3 regions of the Pseudomonas sp. GL-RE-29 genome follow, and region 3 is predicted to be linked to each of the others. Evidence: predicted binding sites of a transcription regulator. Region 3 holds the regulator's gene; each other region holds the start of a gene.
What was found. The regulator sigma-54, encoded in region 3, starts transcription at its own class of promoters, with help from an activator protein. The targets are predictions, from matches to a motif close to ANTGGCATNNANNTTGCTNT.

Region 1 (9,677 bases), on a different contig from region 3:
CTGCTGGTGGAGTACGGCATCAACGTCGCGCGCGGCGAGGTGGGCGGTGAGCATGGCAACGCGATTTACCTGCACTGTCCGAACCTGATCAACATTCAGTTCCAGGCGTTGCGTCCGAAATTCGAGGCGATTACCGGGGTCTTTGGCGTCAAGCGCGTAGGACTGATGCCCAGCGAGCGTCGGCATATGGAACTCAATGCCTTGCTCGGCGCCCTGGAGTTTCCGGTGCTGTCGATCGACATGGGTGGCTCCATTGTCGCGGCCAACCGCGCAGCGGCGCAGTTGCTGGGTGTGCGGGTCGATGAAGTGCCGGGGATTCCGTTGTCGCGATACGCCGAAGACTTCGACTTGCCGGAACTGGTCCGTGCCAACAAATCGCGGATCAACGGGCTGCGGGTCAAGGTCAAGGGCGACGTGTTTCTGGCCGATATCGCCCCTCTGCAATCGGAGCATGACGACAGCGAAGCCATGGCCGGCGCGGTGCTGACGCTGCATCGCGCCGACCGCGTGGGCGAGCGCATCTATAACGTACGCAAGCAGGAATTGCGCGGCTTCGACAGCATCTTTCAAAGCTCGAAAGTGATGGCGGCGGTGGTGCGTGAAGCACGGCGCATGGCCCCGCTGGATGCGCCGCTATTGATAGAAGGCGAAACCGGCACCGGTAAAGAGCTGTTGGCGCGAGCCTGCCATTTGGCCAGTCCGCGTGGGCAGTCGCCGTTGATGGCACTGAACTGCGCCGGTCTGCCGGAATCCATGGCCGAGACTGAGCTGTTCGGTTACGGCCCGGGTGCCTTCGAAGGGGCGCGTGCCGAAGGCAAGCTCGGGCTGTTGGAGCTGACGGCGGGCGGTACGCTGTTTCTAGATGGCGTCGGGGAAATGAGCCCGCGCTTGCAAGTGAAATTGCTGCGCTTCTTGCAGGACGGATGCTTCCGCCGTGTAGGCAGTGATGAAGAGGTTTATCTCGATGTGCGGGTGATCTGTGCGACCCAGGTTGATTTGTCCGAGCTGTGCGCCCGGGGCGAGTTTCGCCAGGACCTGTATCACCGCTTGAACGTGTTGTCGCTGCACATCCCGCCGCTGCGCGAATGCCTCGACGGTTTGACGCCGCTGGTGGAGCACTTCCTCGACCAGGCCAGTCGGCAGATCGGTTGCCCGCTGCCGAAACTTGCACCGGCGGCCATGGATCGGCTCAGTCATTACCACTGGCCGGGCAACGTGCGGCAGCTGGAGAACGTGCTGTTCCAGGCGGTTTCCTTGTGTGAGGGCGGGACGGTCAAGGCCGAGCACATTCGCTTGCCGGACTACGGCGTGCGTCAGCCGCTTGGCGATTTTTCGCTTGAGGGCGGGCTGGACGAGATTGTCGGGCGCTTCGAGAAAGCGGTGCTGGAGCGCTTGTACTCCGAGCATCCGAGCAGTCGGCAATTGGGTAAGCGGTTGGGGGTTTCGCATACGACCATTGCCAATAAGTTGCGCGATTATGAGGTGGGCAAGGACAGCACTTGACCCTGTGGTGAGGGAGCTTGCTCCCGCTCGGGCGCGAAGCGGCCGCAAAGAGAGCCTGCGCGATCTGCCAGTTGAAATTCGGTCAGCCATTTTGGGGCTGCTTTGCAGCCCAGCGGGAGCAAGCTCCCTCGCCACAGGTGTTTGTGTTGCTGCAACAGGTCAAGCCTTGCCACTTAACGGCATAACACCGCCGGTTTTTCGTCTCTGATACAAATCCTCTACACCCCCTCAATCTCCCAAGTCCTTTGTTTACCGGGCCCAGCGCCGCCAAAAACAAGTTGGTCTGCAAATTGCTTATGCCTCGTCAGTACAGCAGTGGGCGGCAAACGTCCGGCAGGCAGAGGAAAGATTGTGGACAAGTACCTTTATGTGGCAATGACCGGCGCCAGCCAGAATGCACTGGCGCAAAAGGCTCATGCCAACAACCTCGCGAACATCTCCACCAACGGCTTTCAGAAAGACCTGGAGCAGGCTCGTTCGATGCCGGTGTTCGGTGACAGCTTTCCGGCGCGTGCGTTTGCCATGTCTGAACGCCCGGCCACCGACTTTTCCCCTGGCAGCCTGGTAGAAACCGGTCGCGACCTTGATGTCGCCGTGCAAGGCAACGGCTGGCTGGCAGTGCAGAACCCGGATGGCGGCGAAAGCTACGTGCGCACCGGCAGCCTGGTGGTTGACGCCCTGGGTGTGCTGCGCGCCGGCAACGGCATGCCGGTGATTGGCAACGGCGGACCGATTGCCGTGCCGCCCGAGCAACAGATTGAAGTGGGTGAGGACGGCACCATCAGCATTCGTGCGATGGGCGAAGGGCCTCGCGTCATGGCGGAAGTCGATCGCATCAAGCTGGTCAACCCTGACATCAAGAACATGACCAAAGGCCTGGACGGTTCGATTCACACCAAGGATGGCCAGCCGGCGCAAGCCGATGCCAACGTCAAGCTGGTGTCCGGGTTCCTTGAGTCGAGCAACGTCAACGCCGTGGACGAGATGACCTCGGTGCTGGCCCTGGCCAAGCAGTTCGAGCTGCACATCAAGATGATGAACACCGCCAAAGACGATGACCAGGCCATGGCTCGGGTCTTGCAGATCAGCTAATTATCAGAACGTCGCGCCGTAAAACAGGCGCACGAGGAGAATCGAATGCTTCCGGCTCTATGGGTTGCCAAAACCGGCCTGTCCGCCCAGGACACCAACCTGACCACCATTTCCAACAACCTGGCCAACGTCTCGACCACGGGTTTCAAACGTGACCGCGCCGAGTTCCAGGACTTGCTCTACCAGATCAAACGCCAGCCAGGCGCCCAGTCGACCCAGGACAGCGAACTGCCGTCGGGTCTGCAATTGGGTACCGGTGTGCGCATTGTCGGCACCCAGAAAAACTTCAGCGCCGGCAGCCTGCAAACCACCGAGCAGCCACTGGACATGGCCATCGACGGTCGCGGTTTCTTCCAGATCCTGCAACCGGACGGCACCACGTCCTACACCCGTGACGGTACATTCCACCTGGACTCCAACGGCCAGATCGTCAACGCCAGCGGCTTCGCCCTGGAACCGGCGATTGTGATTCCGAACGACGCGCAGACCTTCACGGTCGGTCGCGACGGCACTGTGTCCATCACCGTTGCCGGCAACCCGGCGTCCCAGGTGATCGGCAACCTGCAAACCGCCGACTTCATCAACCCGGCCGGCCTGCAAGCGGTGGGCAACAACCTGTTCCTGGAAACCGCCGCCAGCGGTGCGCCGCAAGTCGGCACGCCTGGCCTGGCCGGTTTCGGTACCACGCTGCAGAACACCCTGGAAACTTCCAACGTCAGCACCGTTGAAGAGATGGTCAACATGATCACCACTCAGCGCGCCTACGAGATGAACTCCAAGGTGATCTCCACCGCCGACCAGATGCTCTCGTTCGTAACGCAGAATCTGTAATCAAGTCTATGAGGTGGCCATGAGGTCGCCTGCAACACCGTGAGGTAGGGTCATGAATCGCTTCGTTTCTGTTCTGGCACTGAGTGGGATCACCGCGCTCGCAGGCTGCGTGCCTGTGACGCCCAAGCCCAATGATCCTTACTACGCCCCGGTGTTGCCGCGCACGCCGCTGCCGGCTGCCGCGAATAACGGCTCGATCTACCAGGCCGGTTTCGAACAGAACCTGTACAGCGACCGCAAGGCGTTCCGGGTCGGTGACATCATCACCATCACCCTGAACGAGAAGACCCAGGCCAGCAAAAACGCCAACTCGCAGATCGACAAGACCAGCAAGACCGGCATTGGGCTGACTTCGCTGTTTGGCAGCAGCGCCACCACCAACAACCCGTTTGGCAGCAATGACCTGAGCTTGAGTGCGAGTTATGAAGGCGACCGCGCGACCAAGGGTGACAGCAAGGCCGGGCAGGGCAACAGCCTGACCGGTTCGATCACGGTGACGGTTGCCGACGTCTTGCCCAACGGCATCATCGCCGTGCGCGGCGAGAAGTGGCTGACCCTCAATACCGGCGACGAACTGGTACGAATTGCTGGCCTGGTTCGCGCCGATGACATCGCTACCGACAACACCGTGTCGTCGACCCGTGTCGCCGATGCGCGCATCACCTATTCGGGCACCGGTTCGTTTGCCGATGCGAGTCAGCCAGGCTGGTTCGACCGTTTCTTCCTCAGCCCGCTGTTCCCTTTCTAGGTGGCTTTCCAGTTGAGCATGTTGAACTTCAAACACTTGATGGTGGCCGCCCTGATGCTGTGCGCAGCCTTCAACGCTCAAGCCGAGCGGCTGAAGGACATCGCCAGTATTTCCGGCGTGCGTTCCAACCAATTGATCGGTTACGGCCTGGTGGTCGGGCTTAACGGTACCGGCGACCAGACGACGCAAACCCCGTTCACCCTGCAGACCTTCAACAACATGCTCTCGCAGTTCGGCATCAAGGTGCCGCCGGGCTCGGGCAACGTGCAGTTGAAGAACGTCGCGGCGGTGTCGATCAGTGCCGATTTGCCGCCATTCGCCAAACCGGGTCAGCAAGTCGACATCACCGTATCGTCGATCGGTAACTCCAAGAGCCTGCGCGGCGGTACGTTGCTGCTGACGCCGCTCAAGGGTATTGACGGCAACGTCTACGCGGTCGCCCAGGGCAACCTGGTGGTTGGCGGTTTCGATGCCGAAGGTCGTGACGGTTCGAAGATTACCGTCAACGTTCCGTCGGCCGGTCGCATTCCGGGCGGTGCGTCGGTCGAGCGAGCGGTGCCGAGCGGTTTCAACCAGGGCAACAGCCTGACCTTGAACCTCAACCGTTCCGACTTCACCACGGCCAAGCGCATCGTCGACAAGATCAACAACATGCTCGGCCCTGGCGTGGCCCAGGCCATCGATGGCGGTTCGATTCGCGTCAGCGCGCCGCTGGATCCGAGCCAGCGTGTCGACTACCTGTCGATCCTGGAAAACCTCGAAATCGATCCAGGTCAAGCGGTGGCGAAAGTCATCATCAACTCCCGAACCGGCACCATCGTGATCGGTCAGAACGTCAAGGTTTCACCGGCCGCCGTGACCCACGGCAGCCTGACCGTCACCATCACCGAAGACCCGATCGTCAGTCAGCCAGGCCCGTTGTCCAACGGTCAGACAGCGGTCGTGCCACGCTCGCGGGTCAACGCCGAGCAGGAAGCCAAGCCAATGTTCAAGTTCGGCCCGGGCACCACCCTCGACGAAATCGTCCGTGCGGTGAACCAGGTCGGCGCGGCACCAGGTGACTTGATGGCCATCCTCGAAGCACTGAAACAGGCCGGCGCCTTGCAAGCCGACCTGATCGTGATCTGAGGATAGCGAGCATGGATATGCGCAAGAGCGGTCTGGTCAGCAGTAGCGATTCGGGATCGTATTCGGACCTCAATCGCCTGAACCAACTCAAGGTCGGCGACAAGAACAGCGATGGCAACCTGCGCAAGGTCGCGCAGGAATTCGAATCGCTGTTTCTCGGTGAAATGCTCAAGTCCATGCGCTCGGCCACCGACGCGTTGGGACAGGACAACCCGCTGAACACGCCCGCGGCCAAGCAATACCAGGAAATGTACGACCAGCAGCTGGCCGTTTCCATGTCCCGCGAGGGCGGTGGTATTGGTCTGGCGGACGTGCTGATGCGGCAAATGTCGAAGAACAAACCGCTGGCTCCGGGTGAAGCGGCCGCCGCGTCGGCCGCCAAGCAGGAGGCCGCGAAAGCAGCGGTCCAAACACCGGTGGCTGCCGGAACTATTGCCATCAACGGACCGCTGTCGCGGGTCAACGGCGAGCGTCCGTTGTGGGCTTCGCGGTCGGTCAAGGCGCCGACGGGCGAGAGCGCACATCGCAATGACATGGCACTGATCAATCAGCGACGCCTGGCATTGCCACCGAAACTGGCTGATCGGTTGCTGGCGGGACTGGTGCCTTCGGCGACGACTGCGGCCACGACGATGGTCAACAAGACACCGTTGCCTGAGCGTACGACGACCACCGGCGCGGGGCCGCTGTACAACGGCGACTGGCTGGCGAGCGCGCAGCAGGCATCCACTGGAAGCATGCAGGTTTACGGTCGCGCCATGGCGCAAATTCCGTTGGCACCGGCGAAGAAAGCCTTCAGTTCTGCCGACGAATTCGTCAACACCATGTTGCCGATGGCCAAGGAAGCCGCCGACCGCATTGGCGTCGATCCGCGTTACCTGGTGGCCCAGGCTGCGCTGGAAACCGGATGGGGCAAGTCGGTCATGCGCGCCCAGGATGGCAGCAGCAGTCATAACCTGTTCGGCATCAAGGCTGGCAGCAGTTGGCAGGGTGATTCGGCGCGGGCGATCACCAGCGAATTCAGGAATGGCGCGATGGTCAGGGAGACGGCCGAGTTCCGCTCCTACGGCTCCTACAAGGACAGTTTTCATGACCTTGTGACTTTGCTGCAGACCAATAATCGCTATCAAGATGTCGTGAAGTCGGCCGATAACCCGGAACAGTTTGTACGCGAGTTGCAAAAGGCCGGTTACGCAACCGACCCGGACTACGCAAGCAAGATTTCGCAGATAGCCAGGCAGATGACGAGTTACCAGAACTACGCTGCGGCGGGCGCTTCCACCACGCCTTTATAGGCACAAGGATTAAGGTCTGAACCATGAGTTTGCTAAACATCGGGATGTCGGGACTGGCTGCTGGCCATTCTTCGTTGGTGACTACCGGCAACAACATTGCCAACGTCGACACCGCTGGGTACTCGCGCCAGCAAACCGTGCAGAGCACCAAGGGCTCGATTCAGTACGGCAACGTGTTCATCGGCACCGGCACGACGCTGGCCGATGTGCGTCGGGTGTACAACAGCTATCTTGATGCGCAGCTGCAGACGACTACTTCGCTCAACAGTGATTCGGCTGCCTACCTGGGTCAGGTTACGCCGCTCGATACCCTGCTGTCAGACAGTGGCACCGGCCTCAATGGTGCTTTGACCAAGTTCTTTGCCTCGGTTCAAAACGTCAATGCCAAACCGGGTGATGACGCTTCCCGGCAGTTGCTGCTCAGCGACGCCCAAGCCCTGAGTAATCGCTTCAATTCGGTGTCCAGTCAGTTGAACTCGCAGAACGCGAACATCAACGGCAACCTGACGAACATGGCTGATCAGGTCAACAAACTGGCGGCTACCGTGGCGCAGTTGAACAAGAAGATCAGCGAAATTTCCAGCGCCGGCGGCGCACCGAACGAGCTGCTCGATGCTCGCAACGAAACCATGCGCCAGCTTTCGACCTTCACCGGTGCACAGTATGTTGAGCGCGACGGTAACGTAGACATCTATCTGGGGAGCGGTCAGCCGCTGGTGGTTGGCGATACGGTTAGCAAACTGGAGGTTGTCGCGGGTAAAGATGATCCGGGACGTCTGTCGCTGCAGCTCAATCGCGGTTCGAGCACCATCGATATCACATCGATCATGACCGGTGGTGAAATCGGCGGTCTGCTGCGCTATCGCAGCGAAGTGCTCGACCCGGCCATGAATGAATTGGGCCGTGTGGCACTGGTCGTCGCCGATCAGATGAACAGCATCCAGGCCCAAGGTATCGACAAAAACGGCGATTTCGGTTCGAACCTGTTCAACAGCATCAACAGTGCTGCCCAGATGGCCCAGCGCAGCATTGCCTCGGGTAGCAACAGTGCCGGCTCGGGCAATTTCGATGTGAGTATCGAGGACACTGGCAAGCTGACCATCAACGATTACAAGGTCACTTTCACGAGTGCCACCGACTACACCGTTCAGCGCCTGCCAGATAACACCCCGATGGGTAACTTCAGCACGACGACCACGCCTGCCCCGATGATAGACGGCTTCTCGATGTCGTTCAGCGGTGGTGCCGCTAGCGGCGACACCTTCAAGATTACCCCGACGCGTAATGCTGCGACCAACATCAAGACCGAGATGACGGACTCCAAGCGTCTGGCCATCGCGGCGCCATTGGGTGCGGCAATCGCTGCCGGCGGTAGCGGTACGTTGACCATTCCGGCCAGTGGTCAGCCGACGCTGACCACGAAATTCGACATCTACGACGCGACCACTGCTGCAGCGATGCAGAATGGCCTGAAGTACTCCACGCCGACTAAAGTCGTGTTTGGGGACGTTTCCGCCGATGGCACCAGCCAGGCCTATCAGTTTCTGGATGCCAAGGGTGGGGTTATCAGCAGCGGCACGATCAAACCAGGTGAAAACAACACCCTGAGTTTGAGCATACCGCTCAAGGACGCCACAGGTGCGCCGATCCCCCCTGCGCCAGCCACTCAGTACACGGTCAGCTTTGACATGACCGTTGCCGGTTCCCCGGGGAAAGGCACTGCGATAAACGTCTCACTGAGCCAGCCAGGTACTCTGGACAACCGTAACGGTACGGCACTGGCGGGTTTGCAGACCAAGCAAACCGTGGACACGGGGACAGCCAGCAAGGGGATTTCCCTGAGCGATGCTTACGGCAAGCTGGTCGAAGGCGTCGGCTCCAAGGCCGCTCAAGGCAAACTCGACAGTGCCGCGACCGAAGCCATCCTGGCAAATGCCAAGGGTGCTCGTGACTCGCTTTCGGGTGTCGACCTCGATGAGGAAACCGGCAACCTGGTCAAGTATCAGCAGTACTACACCGCGTCTTCGCAGATCATCAAGACTGCGCAAGAAATCTTCAGCACACTGATCAACAGTCTTTAAGGAGTCGTAGCCCATGCGCATTTCTACCGCCCAGTTTTACGAATCCTCGGCTGCGAACTATCAGAAAAATTTCGCTAACGTGGTCAAGTCCAGCGAAGAGGCCAGCAGCCTGGTTCGCGTGAACACCGCGGCCGATGATCCGGTTGGCGCATCGCGCTTGCTGCAATTGGATCAGCAGGCTTCGATGCTGGCTCAGTACAACGCAAACACTAGCACCATCAAGGCCACCCTGGGCCAGGCCGAGTCAGTGATGACCAGCATCACCAACGTGTTGCAACGCGCCAAGGAACTGGCCATTGGCGCCAACAACGCCGGTTACACCGACGCCGACCGTCAGGCCAATGCCGCGGAACTGAGCCAGATCGAAGAACAGTTGTTGAGCCTGATGAACAGCCAGGATGAAAACGGCAAGTACATCTTTGCCGGCTCCAAGGGCGATACCGTTCCGTTCACCCGCAACTCCGACGGTACTTACACCTACAACGGCGACCAGGTAACGCTGAACCTGCCAATCGGCGACACCATGTCGATGGCCACCAACAGCACCGGTTGGGAAGTGTTCCAGCAAGCGATCAATACCAGTCGCACTCAGGTCTCCGGGTCGATGAATGACGGTCTTGTGACGCTGTCGGACGGGCAGGTGTCGTCGAACGTCAAGTACAACAACGAGTTCCGTGGCGGTGAGCCATATACGGTGGACTTCGTCAGCGGGACTCAATTGAGGATTACTGACGGCCTCGGCAACGACGTGACCAATGAAGCCACTCAGGGCGGCGTAATCACCAACGGCCAGAATCAGAGCATCAGCTTTCGCGGTGTCGACCTGACCCTGAACTTCAACGACCCTGCCGCCCCTTTGACAGGCCGTACGTTCACGCTGCAAGGCAAGCCGGACACCTTCAACGTTTCCCGTGGCCCCGGTAACCCGAGCCCGGTACAGACGACCGGTACCCGGATTACTGATCCAGTCGCTTACCAGGCCAGTTTCCCAAGTGGTTC
Region 2 (9,677 bases), on a different contig from region 3:
GCGCAGGCGTCGGAACGGTCGGCGGAACGGTTGGCGGAACCGGCGTGCTGACCGAAACCAGTTTGCCGCTCGAATCGAACGACATGGTCGAAGGAATCGGAGCAGTCACGGCAGGGTCGCTGCCATCCGGGTTGCGACCATCGATCAGGGTGTAGGTTTGCCAAGTGTTCGGACCCGTCTTGACCATGTACTGGTCCATGTCGTGCTGGTTACCCTGGGTATCGAAAACCGGGGTAGTGAACTGCTTGGTGTAAGTGGCTGGCTTGCTCGGGTCGAACTTGTTCGTGGCAACCGTCTGGTCAATTACCTCAGCCGTGGAGTTCAGGTTGATCGTCGACGACACGCTGTTGGTGGCCTTTGGGGCCAGGTTAGAGGTATCGATGCGCAGGTCAGTCAACACGCCATTGAGAATCTTGCCATTGGCATCCACGCCGTAGCCCTGCAAACGCGCAGTGCCGTCGGTGTTGGTGACGTAACCTTCCTTGTCGGTCTTGAAAGTACCGGCACGGGTGTACGTCAGCGCGCCGTTGTTGCTCAGCACGAAGAAACCCGAACCCTGGATACCCATGTCGAGCACGTTGCCGGTGCTGTTCACGTCACCCTGGCTAAACTGTTGGGAAACGTTGGCCAGACGCACGCCGTTACCGACGGTCTTGCTGCCGGTACCCAGTTTGGTCGCTGAGTACACGTCTTCGAATTCTGTACGGGACGACTTGAAACCTGTGGTCGCGACGTTGGCGATGTTGTTGCCGGTCACGTCCAGTTGTTTGTTGGCTGCATAGAGACCGCTAAGGCCGATGTTGAAAGACATATTCCACTCCTTTATGCCGTGCTAGTCGGCTCTATATACCAATGGTTTGCACTTTGGACAGGGCGATGCTGCCCAGTCCGGCCAGATTGAGCATCAACTCACCGCCGGTCTGGCTGATGGTCACGCTGTTGACGGTCGCTGGCAGGTTGGTGATCAGCGATACGGCCTGACTGTCGATGGTGGTCGAAGCGGCAAAGGTGTAAGTGCCCGAGGCTGCAACCTCACCCGCGTCGTTCTTGCCATCCCAGGTGAAGTCGGCGTTGCCGGCACTTTGGGAGCCCATGTCGATGGTGCGTACCACCTTGCCATCCGCGTCGGTGATCTTCAGCGTGGCGCTCGACACCGCCGACGGCATTGCGACCGTACCCTTGAGGGGCTTGGAAGTGTCGACCACCGCCTTGTCGCCTGGAGCAATGACCGTACGCCCAACCAGCGACGAGGCCTGCAATGCCTGGGACGAGTTGTAGTTACTGGCGATACCCGTAACGGTGTCATTGAGGGTGGTGATCCCTTCCAGGCTACTGAATTGAGCCAACTGCGCCACAAACTCGCCGTTGTCCTGGGGCTCCAGCGGGTTCTGGTTTTTCAGCTGCGTTACCAGCAACTGCAGGAACGCGTCCTTGCCCAGGGCTTGTTTGCCCGTGGCGCTGCCGGTTGCCCCTGCCAGACCGTCCGTCGTGGTGTTGGTCTTGACCGAAGAGTTGGCCAGGATGTCGTTGAGGCTCAAACCGCTGGTGGTATCGGTAACACTCATCTGAGTCGCCCCTTATCACTGACCGAGGGTCAGGACTTTCTGCATCATGGTTTTGGCGGTGTTCATCATTTCGGCGTTGGTCTGGAACGATCGGCTCGCGGAAATCATGTCGGCCATTTCCTCAACCACGTTGACGTTCGGGTAGTAGACGTAACCCTTGGCATCGGCAGCCGGATGGTTCGGCTCATAACGCGCTTCAAGATTGCTCTGATCTTCGACCACGCCCATGACCTGCACACCTTGGCCGGCCGCGTCCTGGTTCTGGAACAGCGAATCGCTACCGCCACTCTGGCCACCCTGGAACATGGTGGCGAACACCGGGTGACGCGCACGGTAGGTCTGATCGATGCTCGACGAGACCGTCTCGGCGTTGGCAATGTTCGAAGCAACGGTGTTCAAGCGAGTGGTCTGCGCACTCATGCCGCTACCGGCAATGTTGAAAACACTGGATAGAGACATGACTTACTCTCCGCGCAGGGCTGACACCAGCCCTTTGAATTTGCTGTTGAGCAGGGTGAAGCTGGCCTGGAAGCCGACGGCGTTTTCCGCGTAGTTCGACTGTTCCAGTTGGGCGTCCACGGTGTTCTGGTCGATCGACGGTTGCATCGGCGTGCGATACATCAGCGACTCATCGCCATTGCCCAGGCCTTCGGCTTCGATGTGACGGCTGTTGGTCATGTTCAAGGCGAACGTGCCGTTCTTGGCCTTATCGTTCTGCGCCTCGAGCACTTTCGAGAATTCCAGATCCCGCGCCTTGTAGTTCGGGGTATCGGCGTTGGCGATGTTGTTGGCCAGGACTTCGGCACGCTGGGCGCGGAAGCCCAGTGCCTTTTCGTGAATGCCGAGCGCTTTATCGAAGCTGATGCTCATGTCGGGAAACCTTCGGGTGACCTGATTTTTCGTACGATGAACATAGCAAGCGTCATGCCAATTCAAAAAAGCCCATAAACCGGGGCTTTGCGGGCAGTGGCAACGCGGCAATGCCAGAAAAGCGGCAACCGGCTTCCGCTGGATGCCGCTTTTCTGCCGCTTGGCCTCACCCTGTAGGAGCCGGCTTGCTGGCGATGAACGATGACGCGGTCTGTCTGGATGACTGCGGCGCCTGGATCGCCAGCAAGCCGGCTCCTACATGCGGTGTCAGTTGGAAATCATCGGGCAAAAAAAACGGGAGTCTTTGAGGACTCCCGTTTTTGATGACACCGAATGAATCATTTCGCCTGGTAGATAATCCCCGGGCTGCACTGGACCATCTGGTAATGATCGGGCAATCCGTTCAGCGCTTCGGAAGCACCGAGGAACAGATAACCGCCGGGCTTCAACGTGCTGTGGATACGCAACAGGATGTCCTTCTTAACCTCGGCGGAGAAGTAGATCAGCACGTTGCGGCAGAACACGATGTCAAACTTGCCGAGGCTCGCGTAGCTGTCCAGCAGGTTGAACGAACGAAACTCCACCCGACTCTTGATCGGCGCCTTGATAGCCCAGCGACCCGGCCCTTTCGGATCAAAGTAACGCTGCAACCGCTCCGGCGACAGACCACGACCGATGGCCAGGCTGTCGTACTCGCCGGTCTTGCAGTTGTTCAGCATGGTACCGGACAGATCAGTGGCAACGATCTGCACGCCCATCCTCAACTGGCCCATGTTGACCCGCTCGAACTCGTCGATGGACATCGACAGCGAGTACGGCTCCTGACCCGACGAACAGGCCGCCGACCAAATCCGCAAGCGCTGGCCGGGACTGGCCTTGATCGCCTCGGGCAGCACTTTGTTCTTCAGGACTTCAAATGGATAGGTGTCACGAAACCACAGGGTTTCGTTGGTGGTCATGGCATCCACTACCTGCTCACGCAAACCGCTGCGCGGCTGGGTTTGCATGCGCTGGACAAGCTCACCCAACGACTTGATGCCTTGCTGTTCCATCAGCTTGTTGAGACGGCTCGAGACCAGATACTGCTTGTTTTCACCGAGCAAAATGCCACAGGCTTTTTCCAGGAATACCCGGAACTGTTCGAAATCCAAATTACCCGTAGACAATGCTGCCGCCTCTAAAATCGTGTTGACTGCCAGGGACCGAACGCCCCTAGTTGATGTCTGCTGCTTTGATCCGGTCGACTACCCGGGATGCCAGGTCATCAGGTCGGAATTTGGCAAGGAAGTCATCGGCACCGACCTTCTTGACCATCGCCTGATTGAACACACCCGACAACGAAGTATGCAGGATGATATGAAGCTTTTGCATGCGAGGGTCGTTGCGGATCTCGGCCGTCAGCGTGTATCCGTCCATCTCCGGCATCTCTATGTCGGAGATCATCATCAGGAACTCATCTTCGGGCTTCTTCCCCTCGTCGACCAGTTTGCGCAGGTAATCCAGCGCTTGCCGGCCGTCGTTCAACGCCACCACTTCGACACCGACCGTTTGCAGGCAACGCGTGACCTGCTTGCGCGCCACCGACGAGTCATCGACCGTCAGCACGCGCAAGGACAGCGCCTTGTGCTGGGTTTCGACATCGACCACACCCACGGAAATCGCTTCCGGCGTCGGCGCCACTTCCGCCAGCACCTTCTCGACGTCGATGATTTCGACTAACTGATTGTCGACCCGAGTCACTGCCGTGAGGTAGTGATCGCGCCCGGTGCCCTTGGGTGGCGGATGAATCTCTTCCCAGTTCATGTTCACAATGCGCTCCACCGAACGCACCAGGAAACCCTGGGTCTTGGTGTTGTACTCCGTGATGATCACGAAAGGATTGTTCTTGTCCTTCAACGCACCGGAGCCGGTTGCCATCGCCAGATCCAGGATCGGAATGGTCGCCCCCCGAATGTTCGCCACGCCGCACACGACAGGACTGGACTTGGGCATCAACGTCAATTTCGGGCATTGCAGCACCTCCCGCACCTTGAACACGTTGATCCCATACAGCTGCTGGCCGTCGAGACGGAACAACAACAGCTCAAGGCGATTCTGCCCCACCAGTTGCGTGCGCTGGTTCACCGAATCCATTACACCAGCCATGCCCAGACTCCTAAACCAACGCTAAGTGTTGTTGCGACGCACATTCATCACTAAACGGCACGGCGCTTGCTTTTTATCTCTTCATGAACACAGAACCGACATTTTCCCGACGCCTGACCACGCTCTACCGCAAATGCCTCGGCGTGTTGGCGGCTGTGTGCCTGTTCAACGCTGGCAGCCCTGCCCTTGCTGACGCGGTTACCTTGCCTGACATGCTTATCGGCGTCACCCAGGGCTTTCTTGAATTCACCGTAGAGGACTATCTGGCAACCAGTCAAACGGAAGGTCGCTATGAAATCCAGGTCAACCAGCTCGATCCACGCATGCACATGCCAATGTGCGACAAGGAATTGACAGCCACGCTGGAGAGCCCGGCCAAGCCGTTGGGGCGCGTCACGGTCAAGGTTCGCTGTGAGGGTTCGTCCCCCTGGACGGTCTTCGTACCCGCTCAAGTGCGCCTGTTTCGCGACGTTGTGACCACCGCCCGACCGCTGCGGCGCGCGGGTATCGTCGAGCCTGCAGATGTCCTTCTGCGCGAGCGCGATATCAGTCTGATCAGCCAGGGCTACCTGACCTCCGTGGATCAGGCGATCGGGCAACGACTTACCCGACCAATGGTCGCTGATCAGGTGATTACCTTGGTGAATCTCGAACAGGCGGAAGTGATCCGCAAGGGCGATCAGGTGGTGATTACCGCCCGCAGTGGTACGCTCAGCGTGCGCATGCCGGGCGAAGCGCTGGCCAACGGCGGCATGAGCGAACAGATCCGAGTGAAAAACCTCAACTCCAAGCGAGTGATCAAGGCGCAAGTGACCGCGCCGGGCCAGGTGGAAGTGTCCATGTAGGAACCTCTTTTGGTGAAGCTGTGGCGCTGACCGAGGCTGTTCCCTAAACTGTGTCCCATGCCGGGCAAACGCTGACGCGCGCACGCTCATTGATAAATGGGCCTAAAGTTTTTCAGGGAAGGGCCGAAAACATGGCAAGCGTCCAAATTCCCAGAGGTTTTTTATCATGGTCATTGATTTCAGCCGTTTGAACAGCTCCTCGTCACTTACGGGCAGTACACGTACCAGCGCCACCAAGGAAACCGCCGAAGCTGGCAACTCCGCGCCGCTGAATACCCCGGCCGAACAGGCCAGTACCGTCAAAAGCGGGGAATCGGTACATCTCAGCAATGAGGCTCAGCAGTTGCAAAAGGTCACTGATACGCTGCGCGATCAGCCTGTCGTCGACAACGCCCGCGTGGCCGAGTTGAAAGCAGCGATTGCCGATGGCAGCTACAAAGTCGACAGCAACCGTGTAGCCAGCAAACTGCTCAACTTCGAAGCCCAGCGCTAGGCCACGGCCGGCGCCAGGCTTTTGGACGCTTAAAACCCAAGGCCAGCCATGCACGACACTAATTTATTGCAACTGATCACCGACGACTTTGCTCCAGCGCAACATTTGCTCGAGCTGCTGCAGACCGAGTCCCTCGCCTTGCATGGCCGCGACATGCCTCTACTTGAAGATGTTCTCGCGCAGAAACAGGCGCTGATCATTTTGCTCGAACAGCATGGCCGCAAGCGCAGTGAAATTCTTGCCAGCCTCAACCTGCCGACCAACCGTAGCGGTTTGGAGCAACTGGCAAGCCAGTCGAGCGTTGGTGAGGCGTTGCTTACGCAAAGCGATGTACTGACCGATCTCCTGGCCCAGTGCCAAGCCACCAATGCCAGCAATGGCCAGTCAATCCTGGTGCAGCAAGCTGCCACGGCTACCCAGCTGAAAATCCTCACCGGCGGCGAACCTCCCGCGCTCTACGATGCCAGCGGATCATTCTCCAAGCTTGTGAAACCGCGCCCGCTCAGTCAGGCTTAAGCCGGTCGATGAGCCCCCTCTATCAAGTCGCGAAACATGCTGGCAATATGCTGGCTCGCCGTAGTCAAATTTTGTCTGGAGATTGATTAACCGTGTCCAATGCCTTAAGTGCGGAAGATTCTCCGCAGCCACCCAAGGTGCTCAGCACGCCTCTGGAAATCTCCAGCAACCTGCGCCAGTTGCACGAAAGTCATGACCCGCTAATCATCACCTTCAACGAGCGCAGCCAGCGCTTCCAGACCTATCTGGTGGCCGTTGACCGTGACAGCAACATGATTGCCCTGGACGAGATGATTCCGCGTGACGGCGAACGCTTTTTGATGGCCGGCGAGCCGTTCAAGATCGAAGGCTTCCACGAAGGCGTGCGAATTGCCTGGGAAAGCAACGGTCCGATGACCCTCGACGAATCCAGTGGTAGTCGCTGCTACCGTGGCACCCTGCCCGACGAGGTGGTCTACCACCAGCGTCGCAATGCGTTCCGTGCTGCCTTGAAGCTGGCCCAATTGGTCGATGTCGATCTGGATGGCGAGAAACTCAAGACGCCGATCAGTGGCAAACTGCTGGACATCTCGGCCACCGGTTGCAAACTGCGCTTCGCCGGCGACATCACTGGCAGTCTGCAATTAGGTCAGGTCTACGACCGCTTCATGGCCGCCCTGCCTTTCGGCAATATGACGGCGCCGGTCGAACTGCGTTATCTGCATTTCGAAGAAAAGATCTCCACTACTTTCGCCGGTGTACGCTTCCATAACATGAGCGGGCTGGTACAGCGCCAGGTCGAGCGATTCGTCTACCAGTTGCAACGCGAAGCGCGGCGCTTCGACAAAGACGATTTCTGATACAGCAGTAAAAATAAAAAACGGGCAGTCCCTTGCGGTGACTGCCCGTTTTTTATGCCTGGATTTTAAGGCCGGGCTTCAGTGAAGCTTTGCTCTCGACCCGCGTCAGGGTCTTTCGGTTGAGGATCGCTTTCAGGTTCGGCCTCCGATTCAGGAGTCATCTCCGGATCGACCGGGTTCTGCATCTGATCCTGTACCACCTGCTCATCGACCCGCGGATCGAGGCAAGCCACCAGCGGCGAGCTCGACATACTGTCCGGCATGGCGACGTGATGCAGCGGCGCGTCGTCCACCTGATGCAGATTGGTCACCGCTTTCGGGCGGATTCGCCACACCAGCACCAACGCGAAGAAGCTGAAAAATGCATAGAGCATCTGGCTGCCGAACAGCTTCATCAGCACGCCAGCGGCCAGCGGACCGATGCTGGCACCAACGCCGTAGGTCACCAGCAACATTGCCGTCAGTGATACCCGACGGTCCGCCTCAACGTGGTCATTGGAGAACGCTACCGCCAGCGGATAAAGGCAGAACTTCACCAGCGAGCAGAGGAACCCGGCGATAAACAACACCTCAAGTGGCACCTGTTTCAAAATCGCCAACGGCAACGCGGCAAGGGCCAGTATCAGCGCAAAACAGCGGATCAACAGCGCCCGGTCATAACGGTCGGACAACCAGCCCAACGGCCACTGCACCAGCAGACCGGCAAAAATGCAGCTACCCATGAACAGACCGACCTGCTCCGTGGACAACCCTTGCTGCGAGGCATACAGCGGCGCCAGACCGTAGAACGAACCGATGATCAGCCCCGCGCCCAGCACAGTGCTCAGCGACTGCGGCACGCGCTTGATGAAGAACCGCGGCTCCATCGGCGCCGGATGCAATGGCGCCGGGTGAATTCGCCGGGTCAGGGCGACAGGTACCAGACACAGGGCAAAGCACAGCGCGACCAGCATCAACAGTTCCAAACCCAGCCCTGGGTGCATGACCAGAATCAACTGACCCAGCACCAGCCCCAGGTACGAGGCGATCATGTAGCCGCTGAACACCGCACCACGCTGCGAAGCTTCGGCCTGCTCATTGAGCCAGCTCTCGATGACCATGTACTGGCACATCATGCCAAGGCCGACGATGACCCGCAGGAATAGCCAGGCGGGCAACCAGTCGACCAACCCATGACCGAGCACCGCCGCGCCGACGATCCCGGCGCAGGCGGAATAGGCCCGGATATGCCCGACCCGGGCAATCAGGCGATGGCCGATCTTGCCGCCCAGCACCAGGCCGAAATAGTTGGCCGCCATCAACGCACCGACCCACAAACTGTCGACATTATCAGCCGCCAGGCGCAAGCCCAGGTAAGTACTCAGCAAGCCGGAGCCGATCAACATCATCAGCGAGGCGAAATACAGCGCTCGAAAGGGTTTCCAGATTTGGCGCATCGGCGTTCCGAGCGGCTCCTTGCAGTGAGAATCGGGCTACCGAAAAGATAGCCCCATATAGACGGTGCGTCAGGCCTGGGCTGCTAGAACACGCCGTTCCCAGGGAGTAATTTCATCATAGAAACTGGTCAACTCCATGGTCTTCGAAGCGATGTAGCCTTCGATGAACTCCTCGCCGAACAGTTCCTTCGCCAATTGGCTACGTTTCAGACGTTCAAGTGCTGCATGCAAGGTACAGGGTAACGAAAGATTGTCCGGCACTTCGAATTCGCCCTGGATCGGCTCACTCGGCTCCAGTCGGTGCTCAATGCCATGCAACCCCGCGGCCAGACTCGCCGCGATCGCCAGATACGGGTTGGCATCAGCCCCAGGCAATCGGTTTTCGACCCGACGAGCGACCGGCGAACTGGCCGGAATGCGCAACCCGGCCGCCCGATTGTCATGGGACCAGCAGGCATTATTCGGTGATGCGAAGGGATGGCACAAGCGCTGATACGAGTTCACGTTCGGTGCAAACAGCGCGGTGAAGTCCGCCATTGCGGCCTGCTGGCCGGCGATGAAATGACGGAACGTCGCCGTCGCCTGACCGGCCTCGTCACTGAACACGTTTTGTCCGGTGCCGATATCGACGATGCTCTGGTGAATATGCATCGAACTGCCTGGCGTATGCGCCAATGGTTTGGCCATGCAAACCACGATCAAACCGTGCTTGAGCGCAATTTCTTTCAGCAAATGTTTGAACAGGAATGTCTGGTCGGCCAGCAGCAGCGGATCGCCGTGCAGCAGGTTGATCTCGAACTGACTGACACCCATTTCGTGCATGAAGGTATCGCGAGGCAGGCCCAACGCGGCCATGGCTTCATAGACCTCACTGAAGAAAGGCCGCAATCCGTTATTGGAACTGACACTGAACGCCAAATGCCCCTCCTCACGACGGCCATCCAGGCCCACTGGCGGCAGGAAGGGTT
Region 3 (9,677 bases):
TCAGGATGCTTTCAAGTCGGATCATGGGTTGGGAGTGTTAACGACCGGTAGCGCCCTGGAGGAGGCTCTGGGTCTTTTCCTTATGCTTTTTGAGTTGTTTATCAAGCTTGTCGGTGAGTGCGTCGATCGCCGCGTACATGTCGGTATGCTCCGCGTTGGCGACCACTTCATTCCCGGGAATATGCAGCGTGGCTTCGATTTTCTGCTTCAGCTTTTCGACCGTCATCGTGACCTGCACGTTGGTGATCTTGTCGAAATGCCTCTCTAATCGTTCGAGTTTTTCGCCGATGTAGGTGCGAAGAGGTTCGGTCACTTCCAGTTGGTGTCCACTGATGTTGACTTGCATACAGCTTCTCCTTCGTTGCCAGTGCATAAAGCGGCAGATCAGATGATCTGCCACTGGAACGCTGTGGCGTGGCTCTACATCAACCGCTTGCGTTCGCTCGAAGGCGCGATCCCGAGGGATTCGCGGTACTTGGCGACGGTGCGGCGAGCCACCTGAATGCCTTGTGCCTCCAGTAAACCAGCGATCTTGCTGTCACTCAACGGCTTTTTCTGATTTTCCGCGGCAACCAGTTTTTTGATGATCGCGCGGATCGCCGTGGACGAGCATTCGCCGCCTTCGGAGGTGCTGACGTGGCTGGAAAAAAAGTATTTCAGTTCATATATGCCCCGCGGGGTATGCATGAATTTCTGCGTAGTCACCCGCGAGATAGTCGACTCGTGCATGCCGACCGCTTCGGCGATGTCATGCAGGACCAACGGTTTCATCGCTTCGTCGCCGTACTCCAGGAAGCCGCGCTGATGCTCGACGATCTGGGTGGCCACTTTCATCAGGGTTTCGTTGCGGCTTTGCAGGCTCTTGATGAACCAGCGGGCTTCTTGCAGCTGATTGCGCATGAAGGTGTTATCGGCGCTGGTATCGGCACGACGGACGAACCCGGCGTACTGAGCGTTGACCCGTAAACGTGGCACCGATTCCTGGTTGAGCTCCACCAGCCAGCGTTCGTTGTCCTTGCGCACGATCACGTCGGGAACGACGTACTCGGCTTCGGTGGACTCGATTTGCGATCCAGGGCGCGGGTTGAGGCTCTGGACCAGTTCGATGACCTGGCGCAGTTCATCTTCCTTAAGCTTCATGCGGCGCATCAGCTGGCTGTAGTCGCGACTGCCGAGCAAGTCGATGTAATCGGTGACCAGGCGCTTGGCTTCAGCCAGCCAAGGGGTCTTGGCGGGCAACTGGCGCAATTGCAGCAACAGGCATTCGCCCAGGTTGCGAGCGCCGATGCCGGCCGGTTCGAATTGCTGGATGCGGTGCAGGACGGCCTCGATTTCGTCGAGCTCGATGTCCAGTTCCGGATCGAAGGCTTCGAGGATTTCCTCGAGCGTCTCGTCCAGGTAGCCCTGATTGTTGATGCAATCGATCAGCGTCACGGCGATCAGGCGATCGGTGTCGGACATCGGCGCCAGGTTCAGTTGCCAGAGCAGGTGGCTTTGTAGGCTCTCCCCGGCGGATGTACGGGTGGTGAAATCCCACTCGTCGTCATCGTTGCTCGGCAGGCTGCTGGCGCTGGTCTGGTAGACGTCTTCCCAGGCAGTATCGACGGGCAGCTCATTGGGTATGCGCTCGTTCCAGTCGCCTTCCTCGAGGTTATCCACCGTCGGGGCGCTTTCCTGGTAGGAGGGTTCCTGAATGTCGCTGTTGGGCTTCTGTTCGGCGTTGTCGGCCAAGGGGTCGGTGTTGTCGAAGTCGTCGCCTTCTTCCTGGCGTTCGAGCATCGGATTGGACTCCAGGGCCTCCTGGATTTCCTGTTGCAGGTCCAGGGTCGACAATTGGAGCAGGCGGATGGCCTGTTGCAGCTGCGGTGTCATCGTCAGCTGCTGGCCCATTCTCAAGACTAGCGATGGTTTCATGGCAGGGGCTTAACACCTTATTCGCCGGCGCACATGCGCCATCCACTACAGGGCGCCGGAGCGCCAAACATAAGCAAATTATATGCCCGAAACTGCAGCGTTTGCCTAGAGCGCTGTAACAATAAAAAAATGTTGATTTTTTATCGCAACAAGCGCTTTCGCGACCTGCCAGACACCTCAGCGCTTACAGGCGGAACTCATGGCCCAAGTACACTTCTTTAACCAGGTCGTTGGCCAGGATGGTTTCTGAGTCGCCTTCGGCGATCAGTTGACCATCGTTGACGATGTAGGCGGTTTCGCAGATATCCAGGGTTTCACGGACGTTGTGGTCGGTGATCAGCACGCCAATGCCCTTGGCCTTGAGGTGGTAGATGATCTGCTTGATGTCGCCTACCGAAATCGGGTCCACGCCGGCGAAAGGTTCATCGAGGAGGATGAATTTCGGGTTGGTGGCCAGCGCCCGGGCGATTTCCACGCGGCGGCGTTCACCACCGGACAGGCTCATGCCAAGGTTGTCGCGAATGTGGCTGATGTGGAATTCCTGCAGCAGGCTTTCCAGCTCCTGGCGACGACCGGCCTTGTCGAGTTCCTTGCGGGTCTCGAGGATTGCCATGATGTTGTCCGCTACTGAAAGCTTGCGGAAGATCGACGCTTCTTGCGGCAGATAGCCGATCCCGGCCTTTGCGCGGCCATGCATCGGCTGGTGGCTGACGTCCAGGTCGTCGATCAGGACGCGGCCCTGATCGGCCTGTACCAGGCCGACGATCATGTAGAAACAAGTAGTCTTGCCGGCGCCGTTGGGGCCAAGCAGGCCGACGATCTGACCGCTGTCGATGGACAGGCTGACGTCACGCACGACCTGACGGCTCTTGTAGCTCTTGGCCAGATGCTGAGCTTTCAGAGTTGCCATTACTGGGCCTTTTGCTCGTCGGTTTTCTTTTTCGGCTGGATCACCATGTCGATGCGCGGACGCGACTCGGTCACCTTGCTGCCGGTAGCGCGACCGGCGCTGGCGAGCTTTTTCTCGGTGTCGTAGACGATTTTCTCGCCCTGGGTGACGTTGTTGTCCTTGTCGATCACTTTGGCGCGATCGATCAGCACGACGCGATTTTGCGAGGCGTGATACTGGATGGTGACGCCGTAGCCTTGGACCGGCTTGGTGTCGCCTGCCGTTTGCAACTGCTCGAAGTAAGCCAGGTTGCCCACCGAGGTCACCACGTCGATATCGCCGTTCGGGGTGCGGGTCATGGTCACCTTGTTGCCGGTAACCTTCATCGAGCCCTGAGTGATGATCACGTCACCGGTGTAGGTGGCAATGCCGTTCTTGTCGTCCAGTTGGGCGTCGTCGGCCTGAATGCGGATAGGCTGTTGTTGATCGTCCGGCAGAGCCCAGGCGCTCACGCTTCCCAGTGCTGCGCCCAGACTGAGCAAAATAGGGAGGGTTTTAACGAGCCTCATACTGTCCTCTTACGTTCGATAGCAGGTGTATCCTGCTTTCTTTCAAATACGCTTTCATTCCGTTACCAGTCGATACACCGCCAGCGCCGTCGATTCTAACGGGTTGCTCGGTCTGCGCATATTGCTGTTGCGGGAACACGGTCATGCGAGTGGTGGTGATCAGGGTTCTGCGGTTTTTTTCGTCGAAACGCGTGATGCGTACCGAGTCGATCAGTTCAACCTGTGTACCGTCCGGATTGACTTCACCCTTTTCGCTCTGGACGTGCCACGGGAACTCCGTACCGCGGAACATGTTCAGGTCGGGGTTGGTCAGCAGCGTCACTTCGGTTGCTTTCAGGTGTTCGACTTTATCGGACGTCATCTCGTATTGCAGTTTGCCATCCGGCAGGAACTGCACGCTGTGGGCGTTGATGGCGTAATAGTCGATCGCGCTTTCGTCGACTTTCACCACTGGCTTGTCGAGGAAGCGTTCCGGGCTGATGTTCCAGTAGCCGACCGCAGCGAAAATCGCCGTGATGGAACCGAACACCAGTATGTTGCGAATCTTTTTGCTCAACATGGTTTGGCTCACAGGTACGCGGCGTTGGCCGCATCGAGACGGCCCTGGGCGCGCAGGATCAATTCGCAGAATTCGCGGGCGGCACCCTCGCCACCGCGGGCCTGAGTCACGCCGTGAGCGTGTTCACGTACGAAGCTGGCGGCGTTGGCCACTGCCATGCCCAGGCCGACGCGGCGAATCACCGGCAGGTCGGGCAGGTCGTCGCCGAGGTAGGCGACCTGTTCATAGCTTAGGTTGAGTTGGCCCAGAAGCTCGTCGAGCACCACCAGTTTGTCTTCGCGACCCTGGTAAAGGTGCGGAATGCCCAGATTCTTCGCCCGTCGCTCTACGACTGGGGTTTTGCGACCGCTGATAATCGCGGTCTGCACGCCGGCTGCCATCAGCATCTTGATGCCTTGGCCGTCGAGAGTGTTGAAGGTCTTGAATTCACTGCCGTCTTCGAGGAAGTACAAGCGACCATCGGTCAGTACGCCGTCGACGTCGAATACCGCCAGTTTGATCTGTTGGCCGCGTTGCAGAAGGTCTGCGCTCATTACATTACTCCCGCACGCAGCAAGTCGTGCATGTTCAAGGCGCCGACCGGGCGGTCTTCGCTGTCGACCACGACCAGTGCGTTGATTTTATGGTCTTCCATGATTTTCAGGGCCTCGGCGGCGAGCATTTCGGCGCGGGCCGTCTTGCCATGGGCGGTCATGACCTGGTCAATCGTGGCGCTGTGGATATCGATGCTGCGATCCAGGGTGCGGCGCAAATCGCCGTCGGTGAAGATCCCGGCGAGTTTGCCGTCGGCTTCAAGGATTACGGTCATGCCCAGGCCTTTGCGGGTCATTTCCATCAGCGCGTCCTTGAGCAGGGTGCCGCGTTGCACCTGCGGCAGTTCCTGCCCGGCGTGCATGACGTTTTCCACTTTCAGCAGCAGGCGTCGACCCAGTGCACCACCAGGGTGGGAAAAGGCGAAGTCTTCAGCGGTAAAGCCGCGGGCTTCAAGCAGGGCAACGGCCAGGGCGTCGCCCATGACCAGCGCTGCGGTGGTCGAAGAGGTCGGCGCCAGGTTCAGCGGACAGGCTTCGTGCTCGACGTGAACGTTCAGGTTGACTTCGGCGGCCTTGGACAGAGGCGAATTCGGGTTGCCGGTCATGCTGATCAACTGAATGCCCAGGCGTTTGATCAGCGGCAGCAGGGTGACGATTTCATTGGTCGAGCCGGAGTTCGACAGCGCGAGGATGATGTCGTCGCGGGTGATCATGCCCATGTCGCCGTGGCTGGCTTCGGCCGGGTGCACAAAAAACGCCGTGGTGCCGGTGCTGGCCAGGGTGGCGGCGATCTTGTTGCCGATGTGCCCCGATTTGCCCATGCCGACCACGACTACGCGGCCTTTGCTGGCCAGAATCATCTCGCAAGCGCGTACGAAATCTGCGTCGATTTGGGGAAGCAAGCCTTGTACGGCTTCCATTTCGAGGCGGATGGTGCGTTGTGCGGATTGAATCAGCTCGCTGGATTGGCTCATGTCGGAAATCGTATAGCCTGATGAAAAGGCGGCGATTATAGCGGTTATGATCGAAACCCTCACGCAAGTTCGTCGCGCATTGTCATTCCTTGTTACCTAATCACTCTAAATGAAGCTTTTTACCTGTCATGTTGCAGCGCATGGCCCGGCATTGGCCTTGGGCCCGTGGCGTTTGCAGTGATATAGTTCGCCGCCAGTTCGGCCCGCCCGGGGATGTGCTTTTGTCAGGAAGCCAGGCGTCCGAGTGTGAGGCTGCATCGCAAGGAGTTTAGATGAGTGCCGATAACGCCTACGCGGTCGAGCTGAAGGGACTGACCTTCAAGCGCGGTGCGCGCAGCATTTTCAATAACGTCGATATCCGTATTCCCCGCGGCAAGGTCACCGGCATCATGGGGCCTTCCGGGTGTGGCAAGACCACGCTGTTGCGGTTGATGGGCGCACAGCTGCGTCCATCCAGCGGCGAAGTCTGGGTCAATGGCCAGAACCTGCCGCAGCTGTCGCGCAGCGATCTGTTCGATGCCCGCAAGCACATGGGCGTGCTGTTTCAGAGTGGCGCACTGTTTACCGATCTCGATGTGTTCGAGAACGTCGCCTTTCCTTTGCGCGTTCATACCGAGCTGCCGGAAGAAATGATCCGGGATATCGTCCTGCTCAAATTGCAGGCCGTGGGCTTGCGTGGCGCCATCGACCTGATGCCTGACGAACTGTCCGGCGGCATGAAGCGTCGTGTCGCGCTGGCGCGGGCGATTGCGCTCGACCCGCAGATTCTCATGTATGACGAGCCCTTTGTCGGCCAGGACCCCATCGCCATGGGCGTATTGGTGCGCCTGATCCGCTTGCTCAACGATGCGCTTGGCATTACCAGCATCGTGGTTTCCCACGACCTGGCCGAGACCGCGAGCATTGCCGACTACATCTATGTGGTCGGCGACGGGCAGGTGCTGGGGCAGGGCACGCCGCAAGAGCTGATGAACTCGGACGAACCGCGTATCCGTCAATTCATGACAGGCGAGCCCGACGGTCCGGTCGCCTATCACTTTCCAGCGACGGATTACCGCGCAGATCTCCTGGGGAAGCGCTGATGCGCAAGACTTCACTAATAGAAAGAGTGCGCCGCTTCGGCCACGCCGGCATCGATGTGCTGGCGGTGTTCGGGCGTTCGGCGCTGTTCCTGTTTCACGCGTTGCTGGGTCGCGGTGGCATTGGCGGCGGCTTTGGCCTGTTGGTCAAGCAGTTGCATTCGGTTGGCGTGATGTCCCTGGTGATCATTGTGGTTTCCGGGGTATTCATCGGCATGGTGCTGGCGCTGCAGGGGTTCAACATCCTGTCCAGCTACGGTTCCGAGCAGGCGGTCGGGCAGATGGTTGCGCTGACGCTGCTGCGAGAGCTGGGGCCGGTGGTGACCGCGTTGCTGTTCGCCGGGCGTGCCGGTTCGGCGCTGACGGCGGAAATCGGCAACATGAAATCCACCGAACAGTTGTCCAGCCTGGAGATGATCGGGGTCGACCCGCTCAAGTACATCATCGCCCCGCGCCTGTGGGCCGGCTTCATTTCCCTGCCGGTGCTGGCGATGATTTTCAGCGTGGTGGGGATCTGGGGTGGTTCGTGGGTGGCCGTCGACTGGCTGGGCGTGTATGAAGGGTCCTACTGGTCGAACATGCAGAACAGCGTGACCTTCGCCGACGATGTGCTCAACGGCATCATCAAAAGCATCGTCTTCGCCTTTGTCGTCACCTGGATTGCCGTATTCCAAGGCTATGACTGCGAGCCCACTTCCGAGGGGATCAGTCGTGCCACTACCAAGACCGTGGTGTATGCCTCTTTGGCAGTACTCGGCCTGGACTTTATTCTGACCGCCTTGATGTTTGGAGATTTCTGATGCAAAACCGCACCCTGGAAATCGGTGTCGGCCTTTTCTTGCTGGCTGGCATCCTGGCTTTGCTGCTGCTGGCGCTGCGGGTCAGTGGCCTGTCCCCGAGCCCGAATACCGAAACCTATAAACTTTATGCGTACTTCGACAATATCGCCGGTTTGACGGTCAGAGCCAAGGTGACCATGGCCGGTGTCACCATCGGCAAGGTGACGGCGATCGATCTGGACCGCGACAGTTTCACCGGTCGAGTGACCATGCAGCTGGAAAAGCGTGTAGATAACCTGCCGGCCGACTCCACTGCATCTATCCTGACCGCTGGCCTGTTGGGCGAGAAGTACATCGGTATCAGCGTGGGCGGGGAAGAAGCCCTGCTCAAGGATGGCGGGACCATCCACGACACCCAGTCGTCGCTGGTGCTAGAGGACCTGATCGGTAAATTCCTGCTTAATACGGTTAGCAAAGACGCCAAATGAGGATTTTTAAATGATCTCTACCTTGCGACGTGGCCTGTTGGTATTGCTCGCGGCCCTGCCGTTGGTGGCTAACGCCGTGGCGGCGCCTTCCGCGCACGAACTGGTACAGGACACGACCAACCGTTTGCTGGCCGACCTGGCCGCCAACAAAGAAAAGTACAAGCAGGATCCGCAGGACTTTTATGCGGCGCTGAACAGCATTGTCGGGCCTGTCGTGGATGCCGAGGGCATTTCCAAGAGCATCATGACGGTCAAGTACTCGCGCAAAGCCACCCCTGCGCAAATGAAGACCTTTGAAGAAAACTTCAAAAAGGGCCTGTTCCAGTTCTATGGCAATGCCTTGCTGGAGTACAACAATCAGGGCATCACCGTTGATCCTGCCAAAGACGAGTCGGGCGACCGCACCAGTGTCGGCATGACGGTCAAAGGCAGCAACGGTGCGATCTATCCTGTGTCCTACACTCTGGAAAAGGTCGGCGGCGAGTGGAAGCTGCGCAACGTCATCATCAACGGCATCAACATTGGCAAGCTGTTCCGTGATCAGTTCGCCGACGCGATGCAGCGCAATGGCAACGACCTGGACAAGACCATCAACGGTTGGGCCGGGGAAGTTGCCAAGGCCAAGGCCTCGACCGAAAACGCCGACGAGAAGTCAGCGCAATGAGTGAGTCGGCCATCCAGATGGACGAAGCCGGCGAGCTGCGGCTCTGCGGCGTGCTGGATTACCGCACCGGCCCTGGCTTGCGTGAGCAGGGTAAGGCCTTGATCAAGGCCAGCAAGGCAGCGGCATTGGTGGTCGATTGTTCGGCAGTGACGAAGTCCAGCAGCGTCGGGTTGTCCCTGCTGCTGTGCTTCATGCGCGATGCGCAGGCGGCCGGCAAGGCGCTGAGCATCCGTGCCATGCCAGAAGACATGCGCGAAATCGCTCAGGTCAGTGAGCTGACCGAGCTGTTGGCGCATCCCTAATCCACATCGATAAAGAAGCCCCCCGTCAGAGTCCTGCTTCGCGGGGTTCGCAGGCGCGGGGCTTTTTTGTATGATGTCCGACCCGCGCACACAGGGCGCCGATTGAGGTTGAGCATGCAGGCCGTAGAAGTTAAAAGCTTCCTTGAAGGAAAGCTGCCTAATACCAAGGTGGAAGTTGAAGGCGAAGGCTGCAATTTCCAGCTGAACGTGATTAGCGATGAACTGGCGGCGTTGAGCCCGGTGAAGCGTCAGCAGCAGGTCTATGCCCATTTGAACCCATGGATCACCGATGGCAGCATCCATGCGGTCACTATGAAATTTTTCAGCAGCGCGGCCTGGGCCGAGCGCACCTGAGCCCAAGGGCGTCGAGATTCTTATGGATAAATTGATTATTACTGGCGGTGCTCGTCTTGACGGCGAGATCCGCATCTCCGGGGCAAAGAACTCTGCCCTGCCGATCCTGGCGGCAACCCTGCTGTGCGATGGCCCGGTAACCGTGGCCAACCTGCCGCACCTGCACGACATCACCACCATGATCGAGCTGTTCGGTCGCATGGGGATCGAGCCGGTGATCGACGAGAAGCTGGCCGTCGAAATCGACCCGCGTACCATCAAGACCCTGATCGCTCCGTACGAACTGGTTAAAACCATGCGTGCGTCGATCCTGGTACTGGGCCCGATGGTTGCCCGTTTCGGTGAAGCCGAAGTGGCGCTGCCTGGCGGTTGCGCCATCGGTTCGCGTCCGGTTGACCTGCACATCCGCGGCCTCGAAGCCATGGGTGCGGTCATCGACGTCGAAGGCGGCTACATCAAGGCCAAGGCGCCTGAAGGCGGCCTGCGCGGTGCGCACTTCTTCTTCGACACCGTCAGCGTGACCGGTACCGAAAACATCATGATGGCCGCTGCTCTGGCCAAAGGCCGCAGCGT

Region 1: KGB21_RS07990 (flagellar basal body rod protein FlgF) is a predicted target of sigma-54. The motif match lies at 1,781-1,800, and genes of this name have one in related genera.
Region 2: flgB (flagellar basal body rod protein FlgB) is a predicted target of sigma-54. The motif match lies at 2,478-2,497, and genes of this name have one in related genera.

The regions. Positions count from the first base shown of each region.
Region 1 is NZ_JAGYGD010000006.1:174,316-183,992, reverse strand. It holds gene KGB21_RS07995 (sigma-54-dependent transcriptional regulator) at 1-1,503, shown strand, start outside; gene KGB21_RS07990 (flagellar basal body rod protein FlgF) at 1,855-2,595, shown strand; gene flgG (flagellar basal-body rod protein FlgG) at 2,641-3,426, shown strand; gene flgH (flagellar basal body L-ring protein FlgH) at 3,479-4,174, shown strand; gene KGB21_RS07975 (flagellar basal body P-ring protein FlgI) at 4,193-5,302, shown strand; gene flgJ (flagellar assembly peptidoglycan hydrolase FlgJ) at 5,314-6,597, shown strand; gene flgK (flagellar hook-associated protein FlgK) at 6,621-8,678, shown strand; gene KGB21_RS07960 (flagellar hook-associated protein 3) at 8,692-9,677, shown strand, end outside.
Region 2 is NZ_JAGYGD010000058.1:7,616-17,292, forward strand. It holds gene flgE (flagellar hook protein FlgE) at 1-811, opposite strand, end outside; gene flgD (flagellar hook assembly protein FlgD) at 843-1,565, opposite strand; gene flgC (flagellar basal body rod protein FlgC) at 1,581-2,024, opposite strand; gene flgB (flagellar basal body rod protein FlgB) at 2,028-2,435, opposite strand; gene cheR (protein-glutamate O-methyltransferase CheR) at 2,774-3,601, opposite strand; gene KGB21_RS28530 (chemotaxis protein CheV) at 3,648-4,580, opposite strand; gene flgA (flagellar basal body P-ring formation chaperone FlgA) at 4,664-5,425, shown strand; gene flgM (flagellar biosynthesis anti-sigma factor FlgM) at 5,592-5,918, shown strand; gene KGB21_RS28545 (flagella synthesis protein FlgN) at 5,967-6,434, shown strand; gene KGB21_RS28550 (flagellar brake protein) at 6,527-7,273, shown strand; gene KGB21_RS28555 (MFS transporter) at 7,339-8,709, opposite strand; gene KGB21_RS28560 (glutamine synthetase family protein) at 8,779-9,677, opposite strand, start outside.
Region 3 is NZ_JAGYGD010000012.1:134,919-144,595, reverse strand. It holds gene ptsN (PTS IIA-like nitrogen regulatory protein PtsN) at 1-25, opposite strand, end outside; gene hpf (ribosome hibernation-promoting factor, HPF/YfiA family) at 38-346, opposite strand; gene KGB21_RS12635 (RNA polymerase factor sigma-54) at 421-1,914, opposite strand; gene lptB (LPS export ABC transporter ATP-binding protein) at 2,099-2,824, opposite strand; gene lptA (lipopolysaccharide transport periplasmic protein LptA) at 2,824-3,372, opposite strand; gene lptC (LPS export ABC transporter periplasmic protein LptC) at 3,359-3,931, opposite strand; gene KGB21_RS12615 (KdsC family phosphatase) at 3,940-4,464, opposite strand; gene KGB21_RS12610 (KpsF/GutQ family sugar-phosphate isomerase) at 4,464-5,438, opposite strand; gene KGB21_RS12605 (ATP-binding cassette domain-containing protein) at 5,711-6,520, shown strand; gene mlaE (lipid asymmetry maintenance ABC transporter permease subunit MlaE) at 6,520-7,317, shown strand; gene mlaD (outer membrane lipid asymmetry maintenance protein MlaD) at 7,317-7,784, shown strand; gene KGB21_RS12590 (phospholipid-binding protein MlaC) at 7,795-8,448, shown strand; gene KGB21_RS12585 (lipid asymmetry maintenance protein MlaB) at 8,445-8,750, shown strand; gene KGB21_RS12580 (BolA family protein) at 8,865-9,104, shown strand; gene murA (UDP-N-acetylglucosamine 1-carboxyvinyltransferase) at 9,127-9,677, shown strand, end outside.